Linked DNA regions of Phreatobacter stygius. The protein of the gene in region 1 binds, or shares a complex with, the protein of each later gene. Links are inferred from orthologs where the notes say so. Each region holds a gene or a part of one and is shown on either strand. Other genes may lie near its edges.

Region 1 (14,578 bases):
GGACGGTGCTGAACCAGGCGCTGTCGCGGGCCGGTTATGACGTCAGGCTCACCGGCAATGCCACGACGCTGTGGCGCTGGGTCGCCCAGGGCGACGGCGACATCGTGATCACCGACGTGGTGATGCCCGATGAGAACGCCTTCGATCTGCTGCCGCGCATCAAGAAGCTCCGGCCGGAGCTGCCGGTGGTGGTGATGAGTGCGCAGAACACCTTCATGACCGCGATCAAGGCCTCCGAACGCGGCGCCTATGACTACCTGCCGAAGCCGTTCGACCTGAAGGAACTGGTGTCGATCGTCGGGCGGGCGCTGGCCGAGCCGAAAGGCAAGCTCGGCGGCAAGGCGCCGCTGGCCGACGCCGACACGATCCCCCTGGTCGGCCGGTCGCCGGCCATGCAGGACATCTATCGGGTCCTGGCCCGGCTGATGCAGACCGACCTGACGGTGATGATCGTCGGCGAAAGCGGCACCGGCAAGGAACTGGTCGCGCGCGCCCTGCATGATTACGGCAAGCGCCGCGCCGGGCCTTTCGTCGCGATCAACATGGCGGCCATCCCGCGCGACCTGATCGAGAGCGAGCTGTTCGGCCACGAGAAGGGCGCGTTCACCGGCGCGCAGGCGCGCAATCCCGGCCGGTTCGAGCAGGCCGAAGGCGGCACGCTGTTCCTCGACGAGATCGGCGACATGCCGATGGAGGCCCAGACGCGGCTGCTCAGGGTGCTGCAGCAGGGCGAATATACAACCGTTGGCGGGCGCACGCCGATCAAGGCCGATGTCCGGATCGTCGCCGCGACCAACAAGGACCTGCGCCAGCAGATCCAGCAGGGCATGTTCCGCGAGGACCTGTTCTTCCGGCTGAATGTCGTGCCGCTGAGATTGCCGCCGCTGCGCGAGCGCAGCGACGACGTTCCGGATCTGGTCCGCCACTTCTTCGCCCAGGCCGAGCGCGAGGGCCTGCCGGCCAAGCAGATCGATTCCGGCGCGATGGAGAAACTGAAGCGCTATCGCTGGCCGGGCAATGTCCGTGAACTCGAGAACATGATCCGGCGGCTGACCGCGCTCTATCCGCAGGAAATCATCACCGGGCCGATCATCGACAATGAATTGTCGACGCCGGAGCCGATGTCGTCGCGCGAGGCGGCACGCGAGGACGAGACCCTGATGGCCTCGGTGGAACGCCACATGGGAACCTATTTCAAATCGTTCGGCGACGACGTGCCGCCGCCCGGCCTCTATCACCGGGTCTTGCGCGAAGTGGAGATCCCGCTGATCTCGGCGGCGCTGGCGGCGACCCGCGGCAACCAGATCAAGGCGGCCGATCTGCTCGGGGTCAATCGCAACACATTGCGCAAGAAAGTGCGCGACCTGGACATCCAGGTGATCCGCACCTCGCGGTGACGTGAAGCCCGATTACGTGACTTTTCGGACACAGTTGTTGTAAGAGGGCCGCAGGATTCCTTTGCGATTGGGCTGTCGAGCTGCCAATAAGGGCTGCTCGACGCTCCGTCCGGAGAGCATTCACTGCATGACGGCTCAAGCACCGCCCGATCCCGCGATCCGTGTCATCGACAGCGCGGCGAGCATGCCGCGCCTGCGTTCCGGGCGGGCAGGGCCCGTCATGGTCGGCGTCGCCCTCTTGGCGGGGCTCGTCACCTTCCTGCTGGTCACCGGGCTCTCGCCGGTGACGCCGACCCACGAGGTCGTGCTCAGCGTCCTGGTGGTCGATGCCGTCCTGGTGCTGCTGCTGGTATTGATGATCGTCCGGGAGATCCTGGCGCTGAGGCGCGCCCGGCGCAGCGGCCAGGCCGCCTCGCGCCTGCACGAACGGGTCGTGCGGCTGTTCGCCTTCGTCGCCTCTATTCCCGTGGCGGTGCTGGCGGTGGCCGCCTCGGTGACGCTCGACCGGGGCATGGAGGGCATTTTCTCCGGCGGTGTGAGACGCGCCGTCGAGGCCTCGGCGCAGGTCGCCAATGCCTATGTCGGCGAGCAGATCGAGCTGGTCCGGGCGGAAGCCGGCGCGCTGACCCAGGATATCGAGCGGATCCGGGCGCTGGACAGCCGGCAGGTCGATTTCAAACGGTTCCTGACCGCCCAGGCGCTGGTGCGCGGTTTCGCGGTGGTCAGGCTGGTCCGCCCCGACGGCAGCGTGGTCGAGGCGGCCGACCTGCCGGTGCAGGTCGATTTCAGCATTCCGGCGTCGATTCTCGACGAGGTGAGCAAGACCGACGACATCATCGTCAATGTCGCCTCGCGCGGCGAGCGCGACTTCATCGAGGCGATCCTCAGGCTCAAGCGCGGGATCGACGAGTTCCTCTACATTGTCCGGCCGATCAATCCGCGCATTGGCGAGCACCTCAGGGCAACCCAGTTCGGGCTGTTCGAATATCAGCAGCTGCAGGACCGCAGGCTTGGCCTGCAGATCGCCTTCGCCCTGATGTTCGCGCTGATCGCGCTTTTGGTGACCCTGTCGTCGGTGTTCCTGGGCCTGAGCTTCGCCAACCGCCTGGTCCAGCCGATCCGGCGCCTGATCGGCGCCGCCGACCAGGTCGCGGCCGGCGATCTCGCCGTCGAAGTCCATATCCGCAAGTCGGAGGGCGATCTCGCCAATCTCGGCGACACGTTCAACAAGATGACCGCGCAATTGCGCCAGCAGCGCGAGGATCTGATCAGCGCCCGCGACCAGATCGACAGCCGCCGGCGTTTCACCGAAGCCGTGCTGTCGGGCGTGACCGCCGGCGTGCTCGGCCTGGACGAGGCCGGCCACGTCACCTTGATGAACCGCTCGGCCGCCGACATTCTGGGCCTTGCCAGTGCCGAACTGTCGGGGGCGGTGCTGGCCGAGAAAGTGCCCGAGCTCGCCGACCTGATCGGCCGCGCGGGCCAGGGCGGCGCCAATCTGGTCCAGGGCCAGGTCATGCTGGTGCGCGGCGGGCGCGAACGAACCCTGGTGGTGCGGGTCGCGCTGGAGGCCGACGAGGAGGGTGCCCATGGCGCGGTCGTCACCATCGACGACGTGACCGACCTGGTGGTGGCCCAGCGCACCTCGGCCTGGGCCGATATCGCGCGCCGCATCGCCCATGAGATCAAGAACCCGCTGACCCCGATCCAGCTGTCGGCCGAGCGCCTGAAGCGGCGATACGGCCGGGTGATCACCGAGGACCGCGAGGTTTTCGACCAGTGTACCGACACGATCATCCGCCAGGTCGGCGACATCGGCAGGATGGTCGATGAGTTCTCCTCCTTCGCCCGCATGCCGAAGCCGGTGTTCGAGCGCGAGGACGTCGCCGAGACCGTGCGCGAAGCCGTGTTCATGATGCGCATCGGCTATCCCGAGATCGATATCGCCGCGGATATTGCCGAAGGCCCGTGGCCGGCCTCGTTCGATCGCCGCCTGATCAGCCAGGCCCTGACGAATATCATCAAGAACGCAACCGAGGCGATCGCGGCGGTTCCTGAGGATGAGCGCGGCAAGGGACGCATCATGGTGCGCCTGGTCGCAAATCCGCCTTTCTTTGCGATAGACGTGATCGACAACGGAATGGGCTTACCTAAGGAGAACCGTCACCGGCTGCTCGAGCCCTATGTCACCACCCGCACCAAGGGAACGGGACTGGGGCTCGCGATCGTCGGCAAGATCCTCGAAGAGCATGGCGGCGGCCTCGGCCTGTTCGACGCGCCGCCAGATGCCGAGGGACGGATACGAGGGGCGTGCATCCGCTTGAGTTTCAAGGACCAGAAAGTCGTCGTGGCATCCGCCACGGCGGCCGAGTGAGATCGGAACGGGTTTCGTAGTATGGCAGGCGATATTCTGGTGGTCGATGACGAGGTGGATATCCGTGACATCGTCGCGGGTATTCTGGACGACGAAGGCTATCGAACCCGCACCGCCCGCAATTCCGACGAGGCGCTGGCGGTGATCGAGGCGCGTCGGCCCAACCTGATCTTCCTCGACATCTGGATGCAGGGCAGCCGGCTCGACGGCCTGCAGCTTCTCGACGTGGTCAAGGAACGCCATCCGGACGTGCCGGTGGTGATGATCTCCGGCCACGGCAATATCGAGACCGCCGTCTCGGCGATCAAGCGCGGCGCCTATGATTATATCGAAAAGCCGTTCAAGTCGGACCGGCTGGTGCTGGTCGCCGAGCGCGCCATCGAAACCTCCCGGCTGAGGCGCGAGGTCAAGGCGCTGCGGCAGATTTCCGGGCAGGCCACCGGGCTGGTCGGCCGCTCCTCGGCGATGAACCAGCTGCGCCAGACGATCGAGCGGGTGGCGCCGACCAACAGCCGGATCATGATTTTCGGCGCCTCCGGCGCCGGCAAGGAATTGACCGCCCGCACCATCCACACGACCTCGGTGCGCGCCAATGGGCCGTTCATCGTGATCAATGCCGCGGCGATCACGCCGGAGCGCATGGAAATCGAGCTGTTCGGGGCCGAGAGCCAGAACGGCGGGGGACGCAAGGTCGGCGCACTCGAAGAGGCCCATGGCGGCAGCCTGTTCATCGACGAGATCGCCGACATGCCGCGCGAGACGCAGAACCGCATCCTGCGGGTGCTGGTCGAGCAGAGCTTCCAGCGCGTCGGCGGGGCGACCCGCGTGCAGGTCGATGTCCGGATCATTTCGTCGACGGCGCGCGACATCCAGACCGAAATCTCCGAAGGGCGCTTCCGCGAAGACCTGTTCCACCGGCTGGCCGTGGTGCCGATCCGGGTGCCGTCGCTGGCCGAGCGGCGCGAGGACATCCCGGATCTGGTCGAGCATTTCCTCGACCAGATCTCGGCCGGCACGGGCCTGTCCAAGCGCAAGATCGGCGAAGACGCCATGGCGGTGCTGCAATCGCATGACTGGCCGGGCAATCTGCGCCAATTGCGCAACAATATCGAACGCGTGCTGATCCTCGCCGGCGGCGATCCCGACGCGGTGGTCGATGTCTCCATGCTGCCGCCCGATGTCGGCTCGGCGGTGCCCTCCATGCCGCAGGGCCAGGGGGGCGAACACCTGATGGCCCTGCCGCTGCGCGAGGCGCGCGAAGCCTTCGAACGCGAATATCTGGCAGCCCAGATCAATCGCTTCGGCGGCAATATCTCGCGCACCGCCGAGTTCATCGGCATGGAGCGTTCGGCGCTGCACCGCAAACTGAAGGCGCTGAGCGTCGGCTGATTCGCCGGCGATCGCCGCCGTCCGGGGCCCGCGCCGCGGCGATCCCCGCGGCGGCGTCCCGCAAATTCGTCAGGGCGGCTTTGCGCGGGCCGGGCATGTCCGGCCTTCGCTGACCGGCGGAACCGTGTCAGATTGGTGTTGCAGTGCGGTGCAACCGCACCGCGTTCTGCAAGGCGTCAGGCGGCCCGCGCTGCGAGCGTTGTCCCAACTGACGATCGGCAAGCCCGAACAGGAGCCCGACCATGTCCCGCATCGCTTATGTCAACGGCAGCTACCTGCCTCATGGTTCGGCAGCCGTCCATATCGAGGATCGCGGGTATCAGTTCGCCGACGGCGTCTATGAGGTCTGCGAGGTGACGGGCGGCCGGCTGGTCGACGAGACGCGCCATCTCAACCGGCTCGAGCGCTCGCTGAACGAATTGAAGATCGCCTCGCCGATGTCGCGCGGCGCGCTCAGCGTGGTGCTGCGCGAGACGGTCCGGCGCAACCGGGTGCGCGAGGGCCTCGTCTACATGCAGGTGACCCGCGGCGTGGCGCGGCGCGATCACGCCTTTCCGAAGCCCGGCACGCCGCCGGCCCTGGTGATCACCGCCAAATCGGTCGACATGTCCAAGGGCGACGCCAATGCCGCCAAGGGCGTCAAGGTCATTACCCTGCCCGACAATCGCTGGGAGCGGGTCGACATCAAGTCGGTCGGGCTCTTGCCCAATTGCCTTGCCAAGCAGGCGGCGCGCGAGGCTGGCGCCTACGAGGCCTGGCTGGTCGACAAGGACGGCTTCGTCACCGAGGGATCGTCAACCAATGCCTGGATCGTCACCAAGGACGGCGTGCTGGTGACCCGTTATGCCGATAACGGCATCCTCAAGGGCATTACCCGCACGACACTGTTCGATCTGTGCGCCCGCGAGGGCGTCCGGATCGAGGAGCGCCAGTTCAGCGTGGCCGAGGCCCAGGAGGCGCGCGAGTGCTTCCTGACCTCGGCGACGACCATCGTCATGCCCATCGTGGCGATCGACGGCCGGCCGGTCGGCAACGGCGCGCCCGGCTCGATCGCCACCGATCTGCGTTCGAAATTTCACGAGGTGGCGGAGATCGCTTGAAGCGCGAGGCATGAGGACCACACGAGGCCGTGACGGCCGCCCCGCTTGCGCGGGGAGGACCGATCGGCCTCTAATAGGCAGTCAAGAAGAAGCTCGGAGCCGGTCGAAAAGCCGGTTCTTCAACCTTCGCGGCGCACTTTCTGCCGCGGCAACAACGGAAAAACACAATGGCGGATCGAGCCCAGAACCTCCAGGACACCTTTCTCAATCACGTCCGCAAGAACAAGGTTCCTCTCACCATCTTCCTCGTCAACGGCGTAAAGCTTCAGGGCGTCGTCACCTGGTTCGATAACTTCTGCGTACTTCTGCGGCGCGATGGCCACTCGCAATTGGTCTACAAGCACGCCATATCGACTATCATGCCCGGCGCACCGGTCCAGCTGTTCGAACCGCAGGACGGGGAAGGCGAAAAGGGCTGAGACCACTCTCGAGGCCTGGCTTGGAAATACGACGTCCCGACATCATCTCGCTTTCCCAGTCCGGTGCGCCGGAAGAGCCGCGTGGCGAACCGACGCGCGTGCTCGTCGTGGTTCCGGTACGGCCGTTGCGCGGCCGTACCAGCGAGGGGCCGGAAACCGTGCGCTCGGCCGAGGCCAGGCGCGACGAGGCGGCCGGGCTTGCCGCCGCCATCGACCTGGACGTGGTCGAATCCCTGATCGTCACGCTCGCCATGCCGCGGCCGGCGACACTGCTCGGCAAGGGCAAGGTCGAGGAGATCGCCGGCCTGGTGACGGCCTACGAGACCGGCCTGGTGTTCGTCGACGCGGCATTGTCGCCGGTGCAGCAGCGCAATCTCGAAAAGGCCTGGAAGGCCAAGGTGGTCGACCGCACCGGCCTGATCCTGGAGATTTTCGGCCGGCGGGCGCGCACCAAGGAAGGCGCGCTGCAGGTGGAACTCGCCCATCTCAGCTATCAGAAGAGCCGGCTGGTCCGCTCCTGGACCCATCTGGAGCGCCAGCGCGGCGGCTTCGGCTTCCTCGGCGGCCCCGGCGAAACCCAGATCGAGGCTGACCGGCGGATGATCCAGGAACGGATCACCCGGATCGAGCGTGAACTGGCCCAGGTCACCCGGACCCGCCGCCTGCACCGGGAAAGCCGCAAGCGCGTGCCTTATCCGATCATCGCGCTGGTCGGTTACACCAATGCCGGCAAGTCGACCCTGTTCAACGCGCTGACCACCGGCGGCGTGCTGGCCCAGGACATGCTGTTCGCGACACTTGATCCGACGCTGCGGCAATTGCGGCTGCCGCACGGCGCCAAGGCGATCCTGTCCGACACCGTCGGTTTCATCTCGGACCTGCCGACCATGCTGGTGGCGGCGTTTCGCGCGACGCTCGAAGAGGTGATCGAGGCCGACGTCATCCTGCATGTGCGCGACGTCAGCCATGGCGACACCGAAGCCCAAGCCGCCGATGTCGCGGCGATCCTCGGCGAACTCGGCATTGCCGAGACGCGGGCCCTGATCGAGGTCTGGAACAAGGTCGACCTGCTCGACGGCGAGGCCCGCACCGAGGCGTTGAACCGGGCAGCCCGCAACGATCAGGAGAAGCGCCCCTATCTCGTCTCGGCGGTCACCGGCGAGGGCTTGCCGGAGCTTCTGGCGGCGATCGAGGAGCGTGTCGTCGCCGGCCACGACCGGCTGACCGTCACCGTCTCGGCGGCCGACGGGCGTACGCTCAACTGGATCCACGAGAATGCCGAGGTCGAAAGCCGGCAGGCGCTGGAAAGCGGCGAAACCCTGGTGACGCTCAGGATCGCGCCGGCCAAGCGGTCGCAGCTGGAGCGGCGGCTCCGACAGCCGGGCGAGGCGGCCTGAGACAGCCAGTGGCTGATAGCGAGTAGCTGATAGGGATGATGCCGTGCGGGCGGCGCATCGACCCTCGCCCACGCCTTCGTGGGAGAGGGTCGATGCGCCACGCGTTTCACCGGGACCCACCCGAAGCCGATGCCTCCGGCCACGCGGATCTGAGGGCTGACGAGCCTCGCCGGCATCGGGCGAACGATGGCCGAACGCGACGGCGACGGATCCCACGGTAACTCACGCTGAATTCACGCTGAAGTTGATAGCGATCAGGCCGATCGCCACGACAGTTGCGGGCCGACCGGGATCAATCTCTTCGAATGGCGGTGGGGGCTGGTTCAAGAGCATTGTCTGCTTGACCCGTGCGCGTTGAGCAAGTTCAGCGTCCCGAATAGTGAGCCATCGGATGGCCGGCAAAGCTTCCAGTCTGGCTACTATAAACGAATTGAAAATTTGATTATTCATAGAGAAATCATGACACCGAAGTGATGCAGATGTTGGAGTGGCTTGCGCGGAACCGGTGAGCAGAGGGATTACTTGGAGGGGGCTATGCACGACTTCTTCCGACGGCGCGACGGCGGTCCCTTCAAGATTCCGCCGCTCATGTATGCCCTCCTGATCGAAGGCGAGGATGGCGAATTTGTCCTGTTCGACGCGGTCGACGCGCAATTTTTCGACCAGACCTATGCGCCTGGCTATCGGATTGCGCCGGGCAACTGGCGCAGCCGCGTCAACCGCGCCCCGGTCTATGCGGTCGAGGTCCACGCCCGGGGCGGCACGCCGGCCGCGATTGACTGGCTCAAGCGCCACCCGCTGGGCGGCTTGCCGGAATGGTCGCAGATCGAGCTGGATCCCGATCCGAACGGCGCAGCCGACGTCTACGACACTATCGCCGGGCCGCCGCAACGTGCCAGGATTTCGGTGCGGCCCCTGTCCAGGAGGCGCGTGAAGGCGCTGGAGCGGGCCACAGACCTGACCCCGGATATCAGGCCCGAAGCAGAGATCGAGCGGGCGCTGCCGACATCCGCGATCGACCAGGTCTTCGTGCTCGACGTGGGGCAGGGGGCGGCCAACGCGCTGGTGACCTCCGCCGGAGAGGTGGTCGCCTATGTCGATCTCGGCGCCGGCGTGCTCAGGGATGTCGGGACCTGGCCGAACTCGATGGGCGGCCTTTGTCTCTGCCACCAGCCGAAGGTCATCCTCACCCACTGGCACTACGATCATTTCCAAGCCGCCAACATCTATCCGGCCGCGCAAAAGCTGACATGGATCGCGCCGCTCCAGAGGCTCGGGCCGGGCCCGCAATCGCTAATGGCCAGCTCCATCACCCGCGCCGGCGGCGCGCTGATGATCTGGAATGGCCATGGGATCCTCTCCACGAGCCAGATCGCTCTCGAACGCTGCACGGGCCCGACGGGTAACCAGAACAGGACCGGCATCTCGGTCTGGGTGTGGGGGCCGGTTGGCAAAGATCCGATCCTGCTGCCGGGAGACGCGGGTTACGCCGATGTCCCGACACTCGCCGCTGGAAAGGCGATCGGGGCCTTCGCCGTTGCCCATCACGGCGGCCGCGCTCCGGGCGTGGCTCCGGCGAGGCCGGGCGCCAGCACGCCGCGGGCGGCGCTCTCCTATGGTCACAAGAATAGCTACGGGCATCCGCTGACGCCTTCGCTGACAGGGCTGACCGCGTCGGGATGGCACATCGGCCATCCCGCAGCCGGCAAGGACGAGCGCCGCACCGAAGACCGGCCGGGGGGCGCCGGCGGCTCGGGCCTTGGCCATATCAGGCTGAACTGGGCCGGCGGCAGCAGCTCAGCGCATAGCTGCGCATGCGGCTGCACGCTCGACCCGACGCAATGACTGTTCAATGGGGAGGCAGAGATGAAATGTGTAGTGTTCGTGCCGGGAACGATGGGCTCCATCCTGTCGACCCCCGATGGCGAGGAGGTTTGGCCGCCGACGCCGCTCGAGGTCGCCTTTGGCTATAAGCGCAAGCAGAAACTGCTGCGCGAGGATCTCGTCGTCGGCGATATCGTGCGGGAGGTCTCCTGCTTCGACGTCTACAAGCCGTTGCTCGACACGTTTGGAGCGATCGGCTTCAAGGAAGGCGGATCGGGCGACCGGCTGCACCTCTTTGCCTATGACTGGCGGCGCGATCTCGAGGCGCTTGCCGCGCAACTGGCCGCCCGGCTCGATGCCTTGCCCGCCAATGCGACGTCGATCGCCATCGTCGCCCACAGCATGGGCGGCCTCGTCGGCCGCCTGGCGCTGGAGGCAGGCAAGTTCGACACCAGGCCCTGGTTCAGGAAGGTCAATGCCTTCATGACGCTGGCGACGCCGCATCTCGGCGCGCCGCTGGCGCTGGCGCGCATTCTCGGCCTCGACAGCGCCATGGGGATCAGCGCCGCCGATTTTCGCGAGATCGCCGCCGACCGGCGCTATCCCTCGGGATACCAGCTCTTGCCGGCGCCCGGGGAGGCCGCCTGCTGGGACATCAAGGCCGGTGGAACGCTCGGCGAGCTCAATATCTACGACCCGACGGTCGCCGGCAGCCTCGGGCTCGATCCCGTCCTGGTGGCACGCGCCGCCTGGGTTCATGCGACGCTCGCCAAGGCCAAGGCGCCTGCCCATATCCGCTATTTCTACTTCGCCGGAACCGGCCACAAGACCGCGACCCGCGTCAACGTCGGCTCCAGCTCGAAGCAGGTGACCCGCTCCGAAGATGCCGGCGACGGCACCGTGCCGATGTGGAGTGCGCTGCCGAAATCGGCGCAGAAGCAGCTGGTTGTCGGCGAACATGCCAGCTTCTTCTCCGAGACGACGTTCAACGCTGTCTTCTTTCGGCTCTTCGGTAAGAATTTTCCGACCCCGCCGCTCGGCGCGGCGGGCACCGAGACCGCAGCGCTTTCGGTACAGTCGCTCACCATTGGCAAGAGCGACGAGGTCGAACTGGTGATCGCGCCTTCGGCGCCCGTCGTCAGCGTCAAGGGCAAGGTGGTGCTGGAGAGCTCGGACGGGCCGGGCAAGCCCTTCACTGCCTTCGGCGCGGCGCTGAAGGTCAGCTATTCCGGCCCGCCGATCCCGATCCTGAAGCTGCGCCTGCCGGCCATCGGCAAGCCGGGCTTTTACCGGGTGCGCTTCGTCGGCAAGCCGTCGGCGCAAAGGCCGGTCCAGTTCGCCGTGACCGACAAGTAGGGAGAGACGCTCATGGCTGCGAAGAAGCCGCCCGTGCCGGACACCAAAGTCGTCAAGCTGAAATACATGGACACCGAACCCGGCCACGCCGCCGAGGGCGCGAAGACGCTCATGCAGGGCTGGGAATTTACCGCCACCGAGCCAATGCTCGATGGACCGGTGTCACGTCGCGTCGCGGTGATCGACCTCGACCCCGATACCGGAGCGGTGATGCCGGGCGCGCGTTTCGTTGCGCCCAAGGGCCGCACGCCCGGGCGCTACGAGGTCAAGAGCGAACTGGATTTCGACTCGGCCGGCTTCAAGCAGGTGAGCGTGTACACCGCGGTCATGAAGATGATGTCGATCTTCGAGACGCCCGACGTGCTCGGCCGCAAATTGTGTTGGGCCTTCAACGGCGAGCAACTGCTGGTCGTGCCCCGTGCGGGCAAGATGGCCAATGCCTTCTACCACCGGGATTCGCGCAGCCTGCAGTTCTTCTTTGTCGACGACCCGACCAAGCCGGGCAAACTGGTCCATACCTGCCTGTCGCCCGACATCGTCGCTCACGAGACGACCCATGCGATCCTCGACGGGATCGCGCCCGATCTCTACAACGCGACCTCGCCGCAGTCGCTGGCCATGCACGAGGCGATCGCCGATCTCGGCGCAGTCATGCTGGCGGTGCGCACCGATCGGCTGCTGCGTCAGGTGATGCTGGAAACCGGCGGCGAGATGAGGACGGCCGAGGCCTTCAGCCGGATCGCCCAGCAATTCGGCGAGGCGCTCTACGGTGAAGGCCGGCCGTTGCGCGAGCTGTTCAACCGGGCATCGATGTCGAAGCCCAGGGGGCTCGATCTCAACGCGCCCCACGATCTCAGCACCGTGCTCACCGGCGCGCTCTATGCACTGCTCGTCGACGAATATGAGACGATCAGAGAGGAAGATTACCAAGACAAGCTCAAGACGGAAAAGGCGAAGCGGAAGCAAGACGGCCGGCCGGCGCTGACGACGGAGGAAAAGGACGACCTCCGCTTCTCCGTTTCAGGTTTCGCGCTGTTCAAGGCCAGCGAAAAATTCAAGCGGATCGCCTTTCGCGCGCTGGACTATCTGCCGCCGGGCGAGATCGCCTTCGCCGACTATGGCCGCGCCATGGTCGCCGCCGACACCTATTCGAACCCGGACGATCCGGAGCCGCGGGAGTTCATCAAGAAGGAGTTCGTGCGCCGCGGCATGGTGGAGGATGCCGGCAAGCTCGATCCGGTCGAACCCGGTTTCGACCTGCCTGCCGACCTCGACCTGGAGCAGTTGGCGCGCAGCGACTGGGCCGCATACAAGTTCGCCGAGACCTGGCGCAAAGAGCTGCTGATCCCCAAGAACACGCCCTTCGAGGTGCGGCCGCGGCTCGATGTCACCCGCAAGACCTGGCGCAAGGACGGCGTGCCGGCGATGACGCGGGCGCTTCTGTTCAAAGTCGCCTGGCAGGATGCGCAGGTGTTTCAGTCCGGCGATTTCGTCAGCGAGGTGGCGGTCACGCGCGGCACGATGCTGGCGATCGACTGGGAGACACGCAAGGTGTGCACCCTGCTGTCAAGCAGCCCGGATCATTCGACGCAACGCGATGCCGCGACCGTGCGCAACAATGCGATGCGGGAGACTTTCCTCGCCAGCAACATCGCCGACGGCCTGCTGGAGCTCGGCTCGCCCAATGTCCAGATCCAGAACGGTACGCTGCGCGTGCGGGCGATGGGTCAGATGCTGCACATGATGGGGCATTGAGATGGCAAGCAAGCTCAGGGTGAGGATATACAACGTCCTGTTCGGCGACGCGATCCTGCTGACCATTCCGGAAATCGACGAGGCCGGCAACGAGGTCAAGATCAACGTGCTGTTCGACGTCGGCAACGCCCTTGCCGGGGACGGCGGCCGCGACGGGGTGTTCAAGGCGGTGCTCGAGAACATCAAGGACGAGCTCGATGACGCGCCGCTCGACCTCTACATCATGACGCATGAGCACATGGACCACGTCCAGGGGCTGCTCCACGGTTCGAAGAAGCTCGGCATCGAGTTCAAGGCGAGACATTTGTGGATGACCGCCTCTTCGGAGGGGCCGGCCTATTATAACCGTTTCCCCAAGGCCAAGACGAAGCGTCTCGCCGCGCTCGCCGCCTATGACAGCGTCGCGACCTTCCTGGCGAAGAGTGCCGCGCCGGTGCCGATCGGCATCCTGGCGCTGCTTGCGATCAACAATCCGCAATCCAGCAAGGATTGCGTCAAGCATATCAGCGAACGCGGCCTCGACGGAGTGAAGCCGCGCTATGTGCACCGCACCGCCAATGTGGGGGATCATCACCCCTTCAGGCGTACGAAAGTGCGGTTGCTGGCGCCCGAGGAGGACACCTCGATCTATTACGGCGCCTTGCCGCCGCGCACCTTGGGCGCGGTGCTCGATGGCGCGGCGCCCCTATCGCTCGACGGGAAGGCCATCACGCCGCCGGCCGGTGTCGCGGCGGGGCACTTCTTCGACCTCATGGAGTTCCGCTCGAATGGCATGACGGCCAATCTCAAGACGATCGACAAGGCCGCCAACAATTCGAGCGTGGCGCTGGAGGTCGAGTGGAACGGCTGGCGGCTGTTCTTCCCCGGCGACGCCGAGGAGAAGAGCTGGGAGATGATGGACCGGACCAACGGGCTCCGGCCCGTGCATTTCCTGAAGATCAGCCATCACGGCAGCAAGAACGGCACGCCAAGGCACCAGCTCGACAAGGTGCTGCCCGAGCGCGCGCCGGACGGCAAGCCGCGCTTCGCCGTCGTGTCGACGCGGGAGGGCGCCTATTCCGGCGTGCCCGACGCGGACACGCTGACCCTGGTGGCGAGCCGGGCGCATCTCGACGATACCCGCACGCTGCGCGAGGGCGGCTGGTTCGACATCACGTTTCCCGACCGTATCGACCAGATGCCGGAATCCCGTCACGGGCCGTGAGAGCGTGAACCCTCGCCCGCGTCTTCGCGGGACAGGGTTTGCGCGCTGCGCATTTCGCCAGATGTCACCCGCCGCCGGACGCCTTGGCGGCCCGCTCGCGCCGCTTGGCTTCATCCCACAGCGCGTCCATCTCGGCGAGCGAGGCCTCGCCGGGCGTGCGGCCCTGCGCCGCCAGGCTCGTCTCGATCTCGCCGAAGCGGCGCTCGAACTTGGCATTGGTGGTGCGCAGCGCGGCCTCCGGGTCGATCTCCAGGTGGCGCGCCAGATTGACCACGGCGAACAGCAGGTCGCCGACCTCGCCGGCGATGGCGGCCTTGTCCTGATCGTCACGGCGGGCTGCGACGATTTCCTGCGCTTCCTCGA
Region 2 (14,734 bases), 4.6 Mb from region 1 along the record:
CCTGATCAACGGTTCGTTCTATGCGCTGATGAGCCTTGGCCTGGCGATCATCTTCGGTCTCCTGCACATCATCAACTTCGCCCATGGCGCGATCTACATGCTCGGAGCCATGTGCGCGTGGCTGCTGCTGGCCCATCTCGGCATCGGCTACTGGTGGGCCCTGCTGCTGTCGCCGCTGATCGTCGGCGCATTCGGCATGGTGCTGGATCGGCTGTTGATCTCGCGCCTGCGCAATCTCGATCCGATCTACGGCCTGCTTCTGACCTTCGGCATCGCGCTCATGATGCAGTCCCTGTTCCAGGGATTGTTCGGGTCTTCCGGCCTGCCCTACGGCATTCCGGCGGAGCTCCGCGGCGGATGGAACCTCGGCTTCGTCTTCCTGCCGAAATATCGCGCCTGGATCATCGTGGTGTCGATCCTGATCTGCTTTTCGGTCTGGTATGCGATCGAGAAGACACGGTTGGGTTCTTACCTGCGGGCCACCAACGAAGACCCGGACCTGGTCTCGGCTTTTGGCGTCAATGTGCCGATGCTGGTGACGCTGACATTCGGCGCCGGGGCAGCCCTGGCCGGCTTTGCCGGCGTGCTCGCCGGGCCGATCTACACGATCAGTCCGCAAATGGGCGTGGAAATGCTCAGCGTCGTCTTCGCCGTCGTGGTCATTGGCGGCATGGGCTCGATCCTGGGCTCGATCATCAGCGGGTTCTCTCTCGGGATTCTCGAAGGCCTGACCAAGATCTTTTATCCGGAGGCGTCTTCCGTCGTCATTTTTGTCGCGATGATCGTGGTCATCACGATCCGCCCCTCAGGCCTGTTGGGAAAGTACTGAGACAGTCATGTCCATCTCGTCGCCATTCGTCACCGAGGCGCCCCAACGCGCGGCCATCTCCGATCCGGCCCGGGACCGTCGGCATTTCCGCTGGATATTCCTGGCGCTGGCCGTGGCGCTGATCGTCCTGCCCGCCTTCGTCTATCCGATCTTCCTGATGAAGCTGTTGTGCTTCGCCCTGTTCGCGATCGCATTCAATCTTCTGCTTGGTCATTGCGGCTTGCTGTCCTTCGGCCACGCCGCCTTTTTCGGCGCAGGCGGTTATGTCGCGGCTTATGCAGCCTTGGTCTGGCGTCTGCCGCCCGAGGCCGCGGTCGCACTGGGAACGATGACCGGTGTTGTGCTCGGCGCTGTCTTCGGCGCCTTGGCGATCCGCCGACAGGGCATCTACTTGACGATGGTGACGCTGGGCCTTGCCCAACTCATCTATTTCGTCGCCCTGCGTTCGCCGTTCACCGGTGCCGAGGACGGCATCCAGAATGTGCCGCGCGGCACTCTCTTCGGGATGATCGACCTGAAGAACGACGTGAGCCTGTATTTCGTCATCGCGACGGTCTTCCTGGTCACGCTGCTGCTCACCTACCGGCTGGCATTTTCGCCGTTCGGGCAGGTGCTCCGGGCGATCCGCGGCAATGAGCCCCGCGCGATATCGCTCGGGCTCAATGTGAGGTTCTACAAGCTGGCCGTCTTCATCATTTCCGCCGGCCTTTCCGGGCTTGCCGGGTCCATGAAGGCGGTCGTTTTTCAGATCGCCTCGCTTGTCGATGTCCACATCTCGACGTCGGGCGAAGTCGTGCTGATGACGCTGGTCGGCGGGGTCGGCACGATCCTCGGCCCGATCGTGGGTGCGGCCGTCATCGTGGTCAGCCAGAACTATCTGGCGGGTTTCGGCGAATGGGTCGTCTTCCTGCAGGGACTGATCTTCGTGATCTCGGTTCTGCTGTTCCGGGATGGCATCGTCGGCGTCATTTCGCGCAAGATCGGAAGGCCGCTGTGATGTCCGCGCAGCCGACGATCAAGGATAGCCGGCCGACGTCCCGGGTGATGATCGAGACCCGTCAGCTCGCGATGGAGTTTTCGGGCTTCCGCGCCGTCGACGCGGTGGATCTGCAGGTGATGGAAGGCAGCATCCATGCGCTGATCGGCCCGAACGGCGCCGGCAAGACGACCTGTTTCAACCTGATCACGAAATTTCTCACGCCGACCGCGGGGCAGATCTTTTTCGACGGGCACGAGATCACGAGGCTCGATCCGGCCGATATCGCGCGACGCGGTCTCGTCCGATCGTTCCAGATCTCGGCGGTCTTTCCGGGCCTGAGCGCCGTGCAGAACGTCTGTGTCGCGCTGCAGAGCCGAACCCGGCGCATCTTCCAGTTCTGGAAAAGCGATCGATCGCTTGCCGACCTGGAGGCGGAGGCCGATGCCATTCTCGAACAGGTCGGCCTGGTCGAGTTCCGTAACGTCAATGCGGCGCTCTTGCCCTATGGCCGCAAACGCGCGCTCGAACTGGCGACGACACTGGCCCTGGCGCCGCGGGTCCTGCTGCTCGACGAACCGATGGCCGGCATGTCGGCTGCGGATGTCGAGCGCGTCTCGCAGCTCATCATGCGCATCCGGAAGGGCCGCACCATCCTGATGGTCGAACACAATCTGCCGGTCGTGGCCGCTCTTTGCGACCGGATTACCGTGCTGGCGCGCGGGCGCGTGCTGGCCGAGGGCGACTATTCGGCTGTTTCCAGCAATCCCGAGGTTCAGGAAGCCTATATCGGATCCGACCATGACTGACAGCGCTGCCGATCGACGCGACTGCCTCCTCAGGGTTCGCGACCTGAATGCCTGGTACGATGAAAGTCATGTCCTGCACGGCGTCGATCTCGACTTGGCGGATGGCGAGGTGGTGACGCTTCTGGGCCGCAACGGCGCGGGCAAATCGACCACGCTCAAGGCGATCATGGGCATGCTGCCCGGTCGAGCCGGTTCGATCGAGATCGCGGGTGCCGAGACCATCGGATTGCCGGCGCGGCGGATCGCCCGCATGGGCGTTGCCTATTGTCCCGAGAACCGCGGCATATTCTCGTCGCTGACGGTTCTGGAAAACCTGCTTCTTCCACCGGTCCTGCAGCCGGACGGACTGTCGATGGACGACGTCCTCGGCCTCTTTCCGAACCTGCGAGCGCGGCTGAACAGCCAGGGCACCAAGCTGTCCGGTGGCGAGCAGCAGATGCTGGCCATTGCCAGGATCCTCCGCACAGGGTCGCGCATTCTGCTGCTGGACGAACCGACCGAAGGACTTGCTCCGGTGGTCGTCCAGGAGATCGGCCACATCCTGAGGCGGCTGCGCGCCCGGCGTTACACCATCCTCCTGGTGGAGCAGAACTATCGCTTCGCCGCCGCCGTTGCCGACCGTCATTACGTCATGGCGAACGGGCGCATCGTCGACATGATCCGGGGCGACGAAATCACGGCAAGGCAGTCCGAAATCAAATCCTATCTGGGCGTTTGACGCCAAATCACGGGTCAAATGAGGACGGCAATGGCTTCATCGATGCGAGAACTGCTTCAGACAGGCGAGCTGATCCTGGCGCCGGGAGCCTATGACTGCCTGACCGCGGGGGCGATCGCGCGCGCCGGTTTCAAGGCCGCCTATATGACCGGCGCCGGGGTTGCCGCGTCACATGGCTTTCCGGATTTTGGCCTGCTGACCATGACCGAGATGGTGGCCGTGGCCGGCCGGGTCGCCCGGTCCTTGTCGATACCGCTGATCGCCGATGGCGATACCGGTTTCGGCAATGAACTCAACGCCGCGCGGGCGGTTCGCGAATACGAGCGGGCAGGCGTCGGCGCCATGCATATCGAAGACCAGGTGTTTCCGAAGCAATGTGGTCACTTCGACAACAAGGCGATCGTTCCGGCCGGCGAGTTCATCGCGAAGATCAGGGCCGCGGCCATGGCGCGCGAGACCGGCAATTTCGTCCTGATCGCCCGCACCGATGCGCGTTCGGTCGAGGGCCTGGACGCCGCGATCGACCGTGCCAACCGGGCGCTGGAGGCCGGCGCGGACGTCGCCTTTGTCGAGGCGCCGCAAGACCTCGACGAAATGGCCGCGATTCCACGACGGGTTCAGGGACCCTGTCTCCTGAACATCGTCTGGCGCGGCAAGACCCCTGACGTCTCGTTCGAAGATGCCGCGTCCATGGGTTATCGGATCGCGATCCTGCCGAGCATCCTGTTGAAATCGGTCATGGGAATCTCGGACGAGGTTCTTCAGGCCGCGCGGCTGACGGGACGCCATCCGGTGCCTCCAGGCGATATCGGCATCCAGGACGGGGCGGTCCGTGCCGGCGGCGAAGAATGGAAACGCCTGCGCGCGTGTGCGCCTTGAGGTGTCATCACAGGTCGGCGCGGCCGCATCGGCCTGCCTTCGGATCAACCGCACGAGGGAGTTGAACAGCCATGGCTCGGTATCGTCCCTATATTATCGGCATCGGCGGCACGACCTCCGGCAATTCCTCGAGCGAGAAGGCGCTGATGACCGCCCTGCGCCACGCGGAGGCCGACGGTGCTGATATCGCCGCCTTCGTTTCGGCGGACCTGGATTTTCCCAATTATGGCGCCGGCAGGCTGTCGGACGGCAGGGCCATCCGGCTGATCGACGCGGTCCGCCGCTGTGACGGCCTGATCATCTCGACGCCCGCCTATCACGGCATCATGTCCGGCATGATCAAGAACGCCCTGGACTGCGTCGAAGAGCTGCGCGGCGATGCGCGGCCCTATCTCGATGGCCGGGCGATCGGCACCATCGTCTGTGCCTATGGCGACCAGGCGATGGGGACGACGCTCGCCAGCCTGCGCGCGGTCATCCATGCCCTGCGCGGCTGGCCCACCCCGATGGGCGTCGCGATCAATTCGAGCGAGTGCCGGTTCGACGCCGAGGGCCGCTGTTCCAATCCCGACATCGATGCGCGCCTCAAGCTGCTGGCGCAGCAGACGCTCGGTTTCGCGAGGTTCTCTCATGTCGCCTGACCCGATGCCGCCAGGCGAGACAGTGCCGCGCTCGCTGTTCGACAAGCTGTGGGCGCGACATTCCGTGATGGAGCACCCGATCGCCGGCACGCTGCTCTATATCGACAGGCACTTGCTGCATGAGGGGTCCCGCAACGGCTTTGCGCTGCTCAAGCGCAAGGGCCTGCCGGTCCGGCGTCCTGATCTGACCACGGCCACCGCCGACCACTACGCTCCGACCGACAACCGCAGCGTCGAGACGATCGATGTTCGTTCGCGCCGCGAGATCATATCCGACCTGAGCGCCAACACATCCGCGGCCGGGATCAAGCTGTTCGACCTTGCGCATCCGCGGCAGGGCATCGTCCATGTCATCGGGCCGGAGCTCGGCCTGAGCTTGCCCGGCTTGACGGTGATTTGCGGCGACAGCCACACCGCGACCCATGGTGCCCTGGGCGCGCTTGCCTTCGGGGTCGGCGCCTCGCAGGTCGCCCACGCGCTGGCGACCCAGACGCTTTGGCAGAAGAAGCCGAAGCAGATGCGGATCCACCTGACCGGCCAGCTTCGGCCGAGGGTTGCGGCCAAGGACTTGATCCTGGCGATCATCGCCCGGATCGGGGCCGCCGGCGGCACCGGATTTGCCATCGAATATTGTGGTGCAGCGGTTGAAGCGCTTTCGATCGAAGGGCGCCTGACCCTGTGCAACATGACCATCGAGGCGGGCGCGAAATTCGGCCTCGTCGCGCCGGACGAGAAGACCTTCGACTACGTGAAGGGGCGCCCCTTCAGCCCCACCGGCGACCAGTGGCATCAGGCGGTTGCCTCCTGGCGCGCGCTGGCGAGCGAGAACGATGCCCGCTTCGACCAGGAGATTGAAATCGATGCCGGCACGGTCGAGCCGATGGTCACCTGGGGCACCAGCCCGGAGGACAGCGTGTCGGTCAACGGCTGTGTGCCGGACCCCACCGCGATCGCCGACCCGTCGCGCCGCGCCAGCAAACAGGAGGCGCTCGACTATATGGGCCTGTCGGCCGGCATGCCGATGGCCGACATCCGGTTCGACCGGGTCTTCATCGGCTCCTGCACCAATGGGCGCATCGAGGATCTTCGCGCCGCAGCCGAGGTCTTGCGCGGCCGCCGGGCCGTGCTTCCGGCACTGGTCGTGCCTGGCTCGATGGCCGTGCGCGAGGTTGCTGAATCCGAAGGACTGGATCGTGTCTTCAAGGACGCCGGCCTCGAATGGCGGATGTCGGGATGCTCGATGTGTGTCGGCATGAACGGCGATCTGGCAAAGGCAGGTGAGCGCTGCGCCGCGACGTCGAACCGCAATTTCGTCGGCCGGCAAGGCGCCAGCGTGCGAACCCATCTGATGAGCCCTGCCATGGCCGCGGTGGTGGCCTTGCACGGGCACGCGGTCGACGTCACGAGGTCCTGAACATGCTGGCATTCACCCGCCTGCAGTCGGTCGCAGTGCCCCTGGCCCTGGACAATGTCGACACCGATCAGATCCTGCCGGCGCGCTTTCTGGCGCAAAAACGCGAGCTCGGTTACGGACCCTATTGTTTTCGCGATCTGCGCTATCAGGCCGATGGGGCCGAGCGGCCGGATTTCGTGCTGAACCAGGACCCTTATCGCGGCGCGCAAGTGCTGATCGCCGGATCGAATTTCGGCTGCGGCTCGTCCCGCGAGGGCGCGGTCTATGCGCTGCAGGATATTGGCGTCCGAGCGGTCATTGCCGAGAGCTTCGGCGACATCTTCTATCAGAACGCCCTGATCAACGGTCTGTTGCCGATCCATTTGCCGGCCGGACAGATGCAACTGCTGCTGGCAGGACTGCGAGATGAATTGGGCATGACGGTCGAGATCGATCTTGCGGGCCAGACCGTCGCGACATCCGGCGGCGCAGCCTTCGACTTCCCGATCGATGCCTTTCGCAAGCACTGCCTGCTGGAAGGCCTCGACGAGATTGATTTCACGATCAACTATATCGGGCAGATCGAGCAGTATGAGGCCTGGCGCCAGCCGATGTGAGAGGCCGGCGCTAGCCTTTGGTTGCATCCGCGCGCGCCGGGAATTCCGGCCGGGCCGCGACGATCATCCGGCCGAGCTCGACGAAGTCGCGCTTGCGCGGTGAGCTCGCCCGCCAGGCGAGGCCCAGCACCCGGTTCGGTTCGGGATCGGCGAAGCGCATCAGCTTCAGCGGGCCGTGGCGGGCTTCGACCTCGACGCAGATCTCCGGCAGCAGCGTCAGGCCGAGGCCGTTGGCCACCATCTGCACCAGGGTCGACAGGCTGGAGGCGCCGAATGTGTCGATATTCTCGACCTTGCGCAGGCTGCAGAAGGTCAAGGCCTGGTCGCGCAGGCAATGGCCTTCCTCGAGCAGCAGCAGGCGGTCGTCCTTCAACAGGTCGGGAGTGGCCTGGACCCGCCCGTGCATCTGGCGCGAGGCCGGCAGCGCCAGCAGGAAACGATCCTCGAACAGCCTGATGGTCTCGATGTCGGGATGCTCGACCGGCAGGGCGGCGAGCAGGAGATCGAGCCCGCCATCGAGCAATTCGCGGGTCAGCTGGCGGGTCTGGGTTTCCCGGATATGCACCTCGAGATCGGGAAAGGCGTCGCGCAACAGCGGCAAAAACCGCGGCAGGATATAGGGCGCGACCGAAGGGATGACGCCCAGATGCAAGGTGCCCGACAGCCCCGCGCCGCGATGATGGGCATAATCCCTGAGGTCGCGGATGTCGGCCAGGATGCGCTGGGCGCGCCGCGCGATCTCGCGGCCGTCCTCGGTCAACTGGATGCCCTTGCGCCGCCGCTCGATGAGCTGAAGTTTCAGCTCCTGCTCCAGATCCTGGATCTGCATGGAGAGCGCCGGCTGGGTGATCGCGCAGTGCTCGGCGGCCTGGCCGAAATGTTTCAGCCGGGCCACCGCGTCGAAGTAGCGGAGTTGTTTGAAGGAAACCATGACGATCAGTTTTTCTGATTGGAACGTCAGGATAATCCTATTGGTCTTGATCGACAAGCGCGGCCTAGAACGGTTCCATCCAACCCCGATGGAAGATCGCCATGCCCCACAGGCCGACCCTGACCACCTCCGCCGGCGCGCCGGTTTCCGACAATCAGAACTCGCTGAGCGCCGGGCCGCGCGGGCCGCTGCTGATGCAGGACTATCAACTGCTCGAGAAGCTCGCGCACCAGAACCGCGAGCGGATCCCGGAGCGGGTGGTTCATGCCAAGGGCTGGGGCGCCCATGGCTCGCTGACCGTCACCCAGGACATCAGCCGCTATTCGCGTGCCGGCCTGTTCGCCAAGGTCGGCCAGAAGACCGACCTGATGCTGCGCTTCTCGACCGTTGCGGGCGAGCTCGGCGCGGCCGATGCCGAGCGCGACGTCCGCGGTTTCGCCGTCAAGTTTTATACAGACGAAGGCAATTGGGACCTGGTCGGCAACAATACGCCGGTGTTCTTCGTCCGCGACCCGTTGAAGTTCCCGGACTTCATCCACACCCAGAAGCGTCATCCGCGCACCAATCTGCGCTCGCCGACCGCGATGTGGGATTTCTGGTCGCTGTCGCCGGAAAGCCTGCACCAGGTGACCATCCTGATGTCGGACCGCGGTCTGCCGGTGGCGCCGATGTTCATGAACGGCTACGGCTCGCATACCTATTCGATGATCAATGCCAAGAACGAGCGGTTCTGGGTCAAGTTCCACTTCAAGACCCAGCAGGGCCACAAGTTCCACACCAATGCCGAGGGCGGCCAGGTCATCGCGCGGTCGCGCGAGAGCTATCAGGAGGAACTGTTCGGCGCCATCGAGCGGGGCCAGTCCCCGCGCTGGACGATGGCGATCCAGATCATGCCGGAGGCCGATGCCGAAAAGACCGCCTACAACCCCTTCGACCTGACCAAGGTCTGGCCGCATGCCGACTATCCGTTGATCGAGGTCGGCGTGCTCGAGCTCAATCGCAACCCGGACAATTATTTCGCCGAGGTCGAACAGGTTGCCTTCTCGCCGTCCAACGTCGTGCCGGGCATCGGCTTCTCGCCCGACAAGATGCTGCAGGCGCGCATCTTCTCTTATGCCGACGCCCATCGCTACCGGCTCGGCACCCATTACGAGGCGCTGCCGGTGAATGCCCCGCGCTGCCCGGTGCATCACTATCACAAGGACGGGGCGATGCGATTCTTCCGCAACGACACCGGCAATCCCGATGCCTATTACGAGCCGAACTCGGTCAACGGGCCGGCCGAGGCGCCTGAATATCGCGAACCGCCGCTGGCGATTTCCGGTGATGCCGATCGCTACGATCACCGTGCCGGCAATGACGACTATAGCCAGCCCGGCAACCTGTTCCGGCTGATGACCCCGGCCGAGCGCAACCGGCTGATGGACAATATCGCCGAGGCCATGCAGGGCGTGCCGGTCGAGATCGTCAAGCGCCAGGTCGGCCACTTCTATCGCTGCGATCCGGATTACGGCATTGGCGTCGCCTCCCGCATGGGCCTCGGCGTCACCGACCTGCCGCGCAGCCTGGCCGCCGAATGACGTCATCCTGACGACGTCGGGCCCGCCGGCCGCGGCCGGCGGGCCGTCTTGCCTGCCACATTTCCCTCTGTTCCAAGGATCATTGCCATGACCATCGCCCAGCATGCCGCCTCGAACCGTGCCGATGCGGTCAGCGAGTTCGTCACCGATGCCCGCATCGAGGCGCTGAACAGCGCCCTGTCCGATCGCGGCATTGCCGCCGACCGCATCATCTCGATCCTGCCGATGACCGGCCAGACCCTGATCAACGCCGCGCCGGCGCAGTTCCGCGTGCTCTACCGGCTCAATTGACGCGCGCCGCGATGGCGCGCGGGGCTTGACGCGCGCGCCATCCTCGGCCACGCCTCGACGATGTTCGAGACCCGCCTGGCCCAGGCTGCTTCCCTGGTCGAAGCAGTCCTTCACGATATCCTGTCCGAAGCCGCGCGCGCCGGCGAGACCGCCCGCCCGCCCCGGCTTCTTGGCGCCATGCGCCATGGCGTTCTGGCCGGCGGCAAGCGCCTGAGGCCGTTTCTGGTGGCCGAGACGGCGCACCTGTTCGGCGTGCCGCAACCCCGGGCGGTGCGCGCCGGGGCCGCGCTCGAGCTCATTCACTGCTATTCGCTCGTCCATGACGACCTGCCGGCGATGGACGACGACGACCTGCGGCGCGGCCAGCCGACGGTGCACCGGGCTTATGACGAGGCGACCGCGATCCTCGCCGGCGATGCCTTGCTGACACTCGCCTTCGAGGTGATGGCCGGTGACGCCGTCCACCCCGACCCGCGGGTCCGCGCCGAACTGCTGCTGCTGCTGGCGCGCGCCTCCGGGCTCGGCGGCATGGCCGGCGGTCAGATGCTCGACCTCGAGGCCGAAGGGCGGTTTGCCGGTGGCGCGCCGCTGGCGCTCGCCGAAACCGAGATCCGCCAGTTGCAGGCGATGAAAACCGGCGCGCTGATCCGCTTTGCCTGCCTTGCCGGCGCGGTGCTGGGCGGGGCGAGCCCGGAAGAGCGCAGCGCGCTGGAGGCCTATGGTGCGACCATTGGCCTCGCCTTCCAGATCGCCGACGACCTGATCGATCACGAGGGCGATGCGGCGAGCGCCGGCAAGGCGACCGGCAAGGATGCCGAACGCGGCAAGGGCACGCTGGTCTCGCTCTACGGTCCGGCCTGGGCGCGCGCCGAACTCGACCGGCTGGTTGCCGCGGCCGGCCGCCATCTCGCGCCGTTCGGGCCCAAGGCCGCGATCCTGGGCGAGGCCGCCCATTTTATTGCCTTTCGGCAGGTCTGATGCACAGGTTGTCGCCTTGACAATTTTTTGTGCGGACCGACAGGATCAGGATAATCCCTGACTACAGGGTAAGACAGGACGAGGGTGGCGATGAGGCGTTTTTGGGGGCTGGTGCTTGGCGCGGCCGTTTTCATGGGGCTGGCCATGCCGGCGGAGGCGCAGAAGCGCGCCAATACGGTGCGGTTCGGCTATGATCAGGTGCCGGAGAACGTCGACCCCTATTACAACAGCGTCCGCATCGGCGTGATCCTTGGCCAGCAGGTCTGGGACACCCTGATCTTCCGCGACCCGAAGACCAATGAATATCGCGGCCAGCTCGCCACCGCCTGGCGCTGGATCGACGAACGCACGCTGGAGCTCGACCTGCGCCAGGGCGTGAAGTTCCACAATGGCGAGGAATTCGACGCCGACGACGTGGTGTTCACGCTGAACTACGTGTCCGATCCGGCCAACAAGTCGGTGACCCAGCAGAATGTCAGCTGGATCCAGCGGGTCGACAAGATCGACAAGTTCAAGGTCCGCATCGTCACCCGCCGGCCGTTCCCGGCGGCAATCGAATATCTCGCCGGTCCGATCGTCATCCATCCGAACGAATATTATGCCCAGGTCGGCCCGCGCGGCATGAACGAGAAGCCGATCGGCACCGGCCCCTATCGGGTAACCGAGCACCAGATCGGCAAGCAGATCACGCTCCGGCGCAATCCCGACTATTTCCGTGACAGCCCGAAGCCGCAGCCGACGATCGAGAGCGTGGTCATCCGCTTCATTCCCGACCGCCAGACCCAGGTCGCCGAAATGCTCGCCGGCGGGCTCGACTTCATCATGAACATCGCGCCCGACCAGGCGACGCAGATGCGTGCGGTGCCGACCCTGCAGATCGTCTCGGGCGAGACCATGCGCATTGCCTTCCTGCAGATGGCGACATCCGAGCAGTCGCCAACGCCGGCCTTGCGCGACGTCCGGGTTCGCCGGGCGATCAATCACGCCATCGACCGCCAGACCATGGCGTCGCAACTCGTCGGCCCGGGTTCGCAGGTGCTGAACGCGATCTGCTTCCGCACCCAGTTCGGCTGCGACGACTCGAAGGCGACGCAATTCGCCTATGACCCGGCCAAGGCGCGCCAGCTGCTCGCCGAAGCCGGCTTCCCCAATGGTTTCGAGCTGGAGCTGCACTCCTATCGCGAGCGCAACCAGGCCGAGGCGATGATCAACTACCTGCGTGCGGTCGGCATCCGCGCCACCCTGCGTTTCGGCCAGTATGCGACATTCCGCGAGCAGAACCGCGCCAACCGCGTCGGGCTGGCGCATCAGACCTGGGGTTCGTTCTCGGTCAACGACACCTCGGCGTCGACCTCGGTGTTCTACAAGGGTGTCGACGACGACACGACCCGCGATCCCGAGCTGATCGCGCTCTTGTCGCGCGGCGACACGGTGACCGATCCGGAACTGCGCAAGGTTGCCTATCGCGATGCGCTCGCGCGTATTTCGGAACAGGCTTTTTCGGTGCCGCTCTATTCGCTCGTCACCTTCTACGCGGCGACCAAGGACCTCGAATTCACGCCCTATCCGGACGAGATGCCGCGGTTCTGGGAGATGCGCTGGAGGTAACCACCGCCGCCCATCGCCAGCCTGCGCCGCGGGCTGATGGGCGGTTGACCAGCTCGAGCGCCCGTGACAATGGCGGGCCTGAAATGGCAGGACAGCACCTGGGGCGGGATCACCGCTCCAGGTGCTGCTTTTCAAGCTTGTGGTCCGGGATGAACGGACTGACGCCTGCTTGGATGAGATCGGCGCGCGGCCCGCGCGGCTTGAGAAGTCAGGACGACTGAACCGATGTTGATCTACACGTTGAAGCGTTTGGGGCTCGCCGCGCTGGTCGCGTTTGCGGTCTCGGCGCTCGCCTTCCTCTTGCTGCGGCTGTCGGGCGACGTCGCCATCGCGATCGCCGGCGAAGGCGCGCGCGCCGAGGACATTGCCATGATCCGCCAGCAATATGGCCTCGACCGGCCTTTGCTGCTGCAATATCTCGAATGGCTCGGCCGCACGGTGACCGGCGATCTCGGCCAATCGCTCTATTTCAAGTCGCCGGTGGTCAACCTGATCGGCGAGAAGATCGGCACGACCCTCATTCTCGGCCTGCTGTCGATCGGTTTCGCGCTGGTCGTCTCGATCCCGCTCGGGGTGATGGCGGCGATCTGGCAGAATTCCTGGGTCGACCGGCTCTGCCTCGCGGTTGCCGTGGTCGGCCAGGCCCTGCCGAACTTCTTCTTCGCGCTGTGCCTGATCATGGTCTTTGCCATTGGCCTGCGCTGGCTGCCGGTCTCCGGTGCCGACGGCTGGGAAAACTTCGTCATGCCGACCATCGCGCTCGGTTATTACGTGACGCCGCCGTTCATGCGGCTGGTGCGCGCCGGCATGATCGACGTGCTCGCCTCCGACTATGTGCGCACGGCCCGCGCCAAGGGCCTGCCGTCGTCGACCGTGGTGATCAAACACGCGCTGCGCAATGCGCTGGTGCCGGTGGTGGCGCTGACCGCGGTGCAGATGGGCTTCCTGCTCGGCGGCTCGATCGTGGTCGAAACCGTATTTGCCCTCGATGGGCTCGGCTATCTCGCCTATCAGGCGATCAGCCAGAAGGATTTTCCGGTGATCCAGGCGGTGCTGATGCTGTTGTCGGTCGGTTATGTCGGGCTGACGCTCGCCGCCGACCTGGTCAATGCCTGGCTCGATCCGCGCATCAGGGTGGCATGAGATGACGGATACGACCCAAGCCAATGTGTTCGACGTCAAGGAGCCGTCCGGGGCCGTCCGCCTGTGGCGGCGGGTCAAGGGCCACAAGGGCCTCCTGTTCGGTTCCGGCCTGTTCCTGGTGATCCTGATGATGGCGCTGACCGCGCCGCTGGCGGCACCGCACGATCCCTATGCCCAGGACCTGATGAACCGGCTGGTGCCGCCGATCTGGTACGAGCGCGGCACCTGGGCGCATCCGCTCGGCACCGACAATCTCGGCCGGGACTATCTCTCGCGGCTGCTCTACGGCGCCCAGATTTCGCTCTTGATCGGCTTTGCCGTGATGATGATTTCCGGCACCATCGGCACGTCGCTCGGCCTGTCGGCCGGCTATTTCGGCGGCCGCGTCGACATGGCCATCACCTTCCTGATCACCACGCGCCTGGCGCTGCCGGTGGTGCTGGTGGCGCTCGCGGTCGTCGCCATGGTCGGCGGCACGCTCGGCATCGTCATCGCCGTGCTCGGCTTCCTCAAATGGGATCGCTTCGCCGTGGTCATGCGCTCGGCGACCCAGCAGGTCCGTTCGCTCGACTATGTCGCCGCGGCCGAGGCTGCCGGCGCCTCCAAGGCACGCATCATCTTCGGCGAGATCCTGCCTAATGTCGCGCCCCAGCTGATCGTGGTGGCAACCGTCGAGGCGGCCAGCGCCATCCTGCTCGAAGCTGCCCTGTCGTTCCTGGGTCTCGGCGTGCAGCCGCCCCTGCCGTCCTGGGGCCTGATGATCTCCGAGGCCAAAAATTTCATGTTCTTCTCGTTCTGGCTGATCGCCATTCCCGGCAGCGCGCTGGCGCTCCTTGTGCTCGCCATCAACATGATGGGCGATGGCTTGCGTGACGTGACCGCGCCGGAGGGCCGCTCGTGAGCACCGTCCTCGACGTCAAGGACCTGAAGGTCGACCTGGCGGTCGCCGCCGGCACGCTGCACGCCGTGCGCGGCGTCTCATTCTCGATCGCGCGCGGCGAGACGCTGTGCCTGGTCGGCGAGAGTGGCTGCGGCAAGTCGATGACCGCGCTGTCGGTGATGGACCTGCTGCCGCCGCGCGCCAGTCGCCAGGCGAGCCGCCTGTCGCTTGCCGGCGAAGACCTGGTCGCCGCCGGGCCGCAGCGCTGGAACGCGCTGCGCGGCGACCGGATGGGCATGATCTTCCAGGAGCCGATGACGGCGCTCAACCCGGCCTATTCGATCGGCGACCAGCTGATGGAACATCACCGGCTGCACAAGGGCTCGAGCGGCGCCCAAGCCCGCGAGCGGGCGGTGTTCCTGCTCGAAAAGGTCGGCATCGCCAATGCCAGCCAGCGGCTC

What was found.
Region 2: the proteins of hfq (region 1) and E8M01_RS09250 are in contact, whole or in part, in a crystal structure (PDB 3VU3), measured with the Escherichia coli proteins. The link is inferred for Phreatobacter stygius from one-to-one orthologs.

Annotation. Positions count from the first base shown.
Region 1 is NZ_CP039690.1:6,655,887-6,670,464, reverse strand. What follows is about bases 5,309-8,053. They hold hfq (RNA chaperone Hfq), read left to right. Parts: upstream 5,309-6,427; coding sequence 6,428-6,679; downstream 6,680-8,053. Other genes in these bases: hflX (GTPase HflX), read left to right, coding at 6,700-8,053; E8M01_RS31540 (D-amino-acid transaminase), read left to right, coding at 5,403-6,260. Outside these bases: ntrC (nitrogen regulation protein NR(I)), read left to right, coding at 1-1,397; E8M01_RS31550 (sensor histidine kinase NtrY-like), read left to right, coding at 1,525-3,771; nitrogen assimilation response regulator NtrX, read left to right, coding at 3,793-5,160; more of hflX, read left to right, coding at 8,054-8,076; E8M01_RS31525 (MBL fold metallo-hydrolase), read left to right, coding at 8,611-9,921; E8M01_RS31520 (PGAP1-like alpha/beta domain-containing protein), read left to right, coding at 9,943-11,256; E8M01_RS31515 (gluzincin family metallopeptidase), read left to right, coding at 11,269-13,011; E8M01_RS31510 (ComEC/Rec2 family competence protein), read left to right, coding at 13,013-14,215; mazG (nucleoside triphosphate pyrophosphohydrolase), read right to left, coding at 14,280-14,578. UniProt on the Escherichia coli protein: RNA chaperone that binds small regulatory RNA (sRNAs) and mRNAs to facilitate mRNA translational regulation in response to envelope stress, environmental stress and changes in metabolite concentrations.
Region 2 is NZ_CP039690.1:2,030,897-2,045,630, reverse strand. Bases 7,233-10,133 are described here. They hold E8M01_RS09250 (catalase), read left to right. Parts: upstream 7,233-7,894; coding sequence 7,895-9,373; downstream 9,374-10,133. Other genes in these bases: E8M01_RS09240 (polyprenyl synthetase family protein), read left to right, coding at 9,725-10,133; E8M01_RS09245 (hypothetical protein), read left to right, coding at 9,461-9,664; E8M01_RS09255 (hydrogen peroxide-inducible genes activator), read right to left, coding at 7,233-7,793. In the rest of the region: E8M01_RS09295 (branched-chain amino acid ABC transporter permease), read left to right, coding at 1-829; E8M01_RS09290 (branched-chain amino acid ABC transporter permease), read left to right, coding at 837-1,826; E8M01_RS09285 (ABC transporter ATP-binding protein), read left to right, coding at 1,826-2,614; E8M01_RS09280 (ABC transporter ATP-binding protein), read left to right, coding at 2,607-3,332; E8M01_RS09275 (isocitrate lyase/PEP mutase family protein), read left to right, coding at 3,363-4,211; E8M01_RS09270 (NADPH-dependent FMN reductase), read left to right, coding at 4,283-4,852; leuC (3-isopropylmalate dehydratase large subunit), read left to right, coding at 4,842-6,266; leuD (3-isopropylmalate dehydratase small subunit), read left to right, coding at 6,269-6,862; more of E8M01_RS09255, read right to left, coding at 6,873-7,232; more of E8M01_RS09240, read left to right, coding at 10,134-10,642; E8M01_RS09235 (ABC transporter substrate-binding protein), read left to right, coding at 10,733-12,250; E8M01_RS09230 (ABC transporter permease), read left to right, coding at 12,476-13,393; E8M01_RS09225 (ABC transporter permease), read left to right, coding at 13,395-14,294; E8M01_RS09220 (ABC transporter ATP-binding protein), read left to right, coding at 14,291-14,734.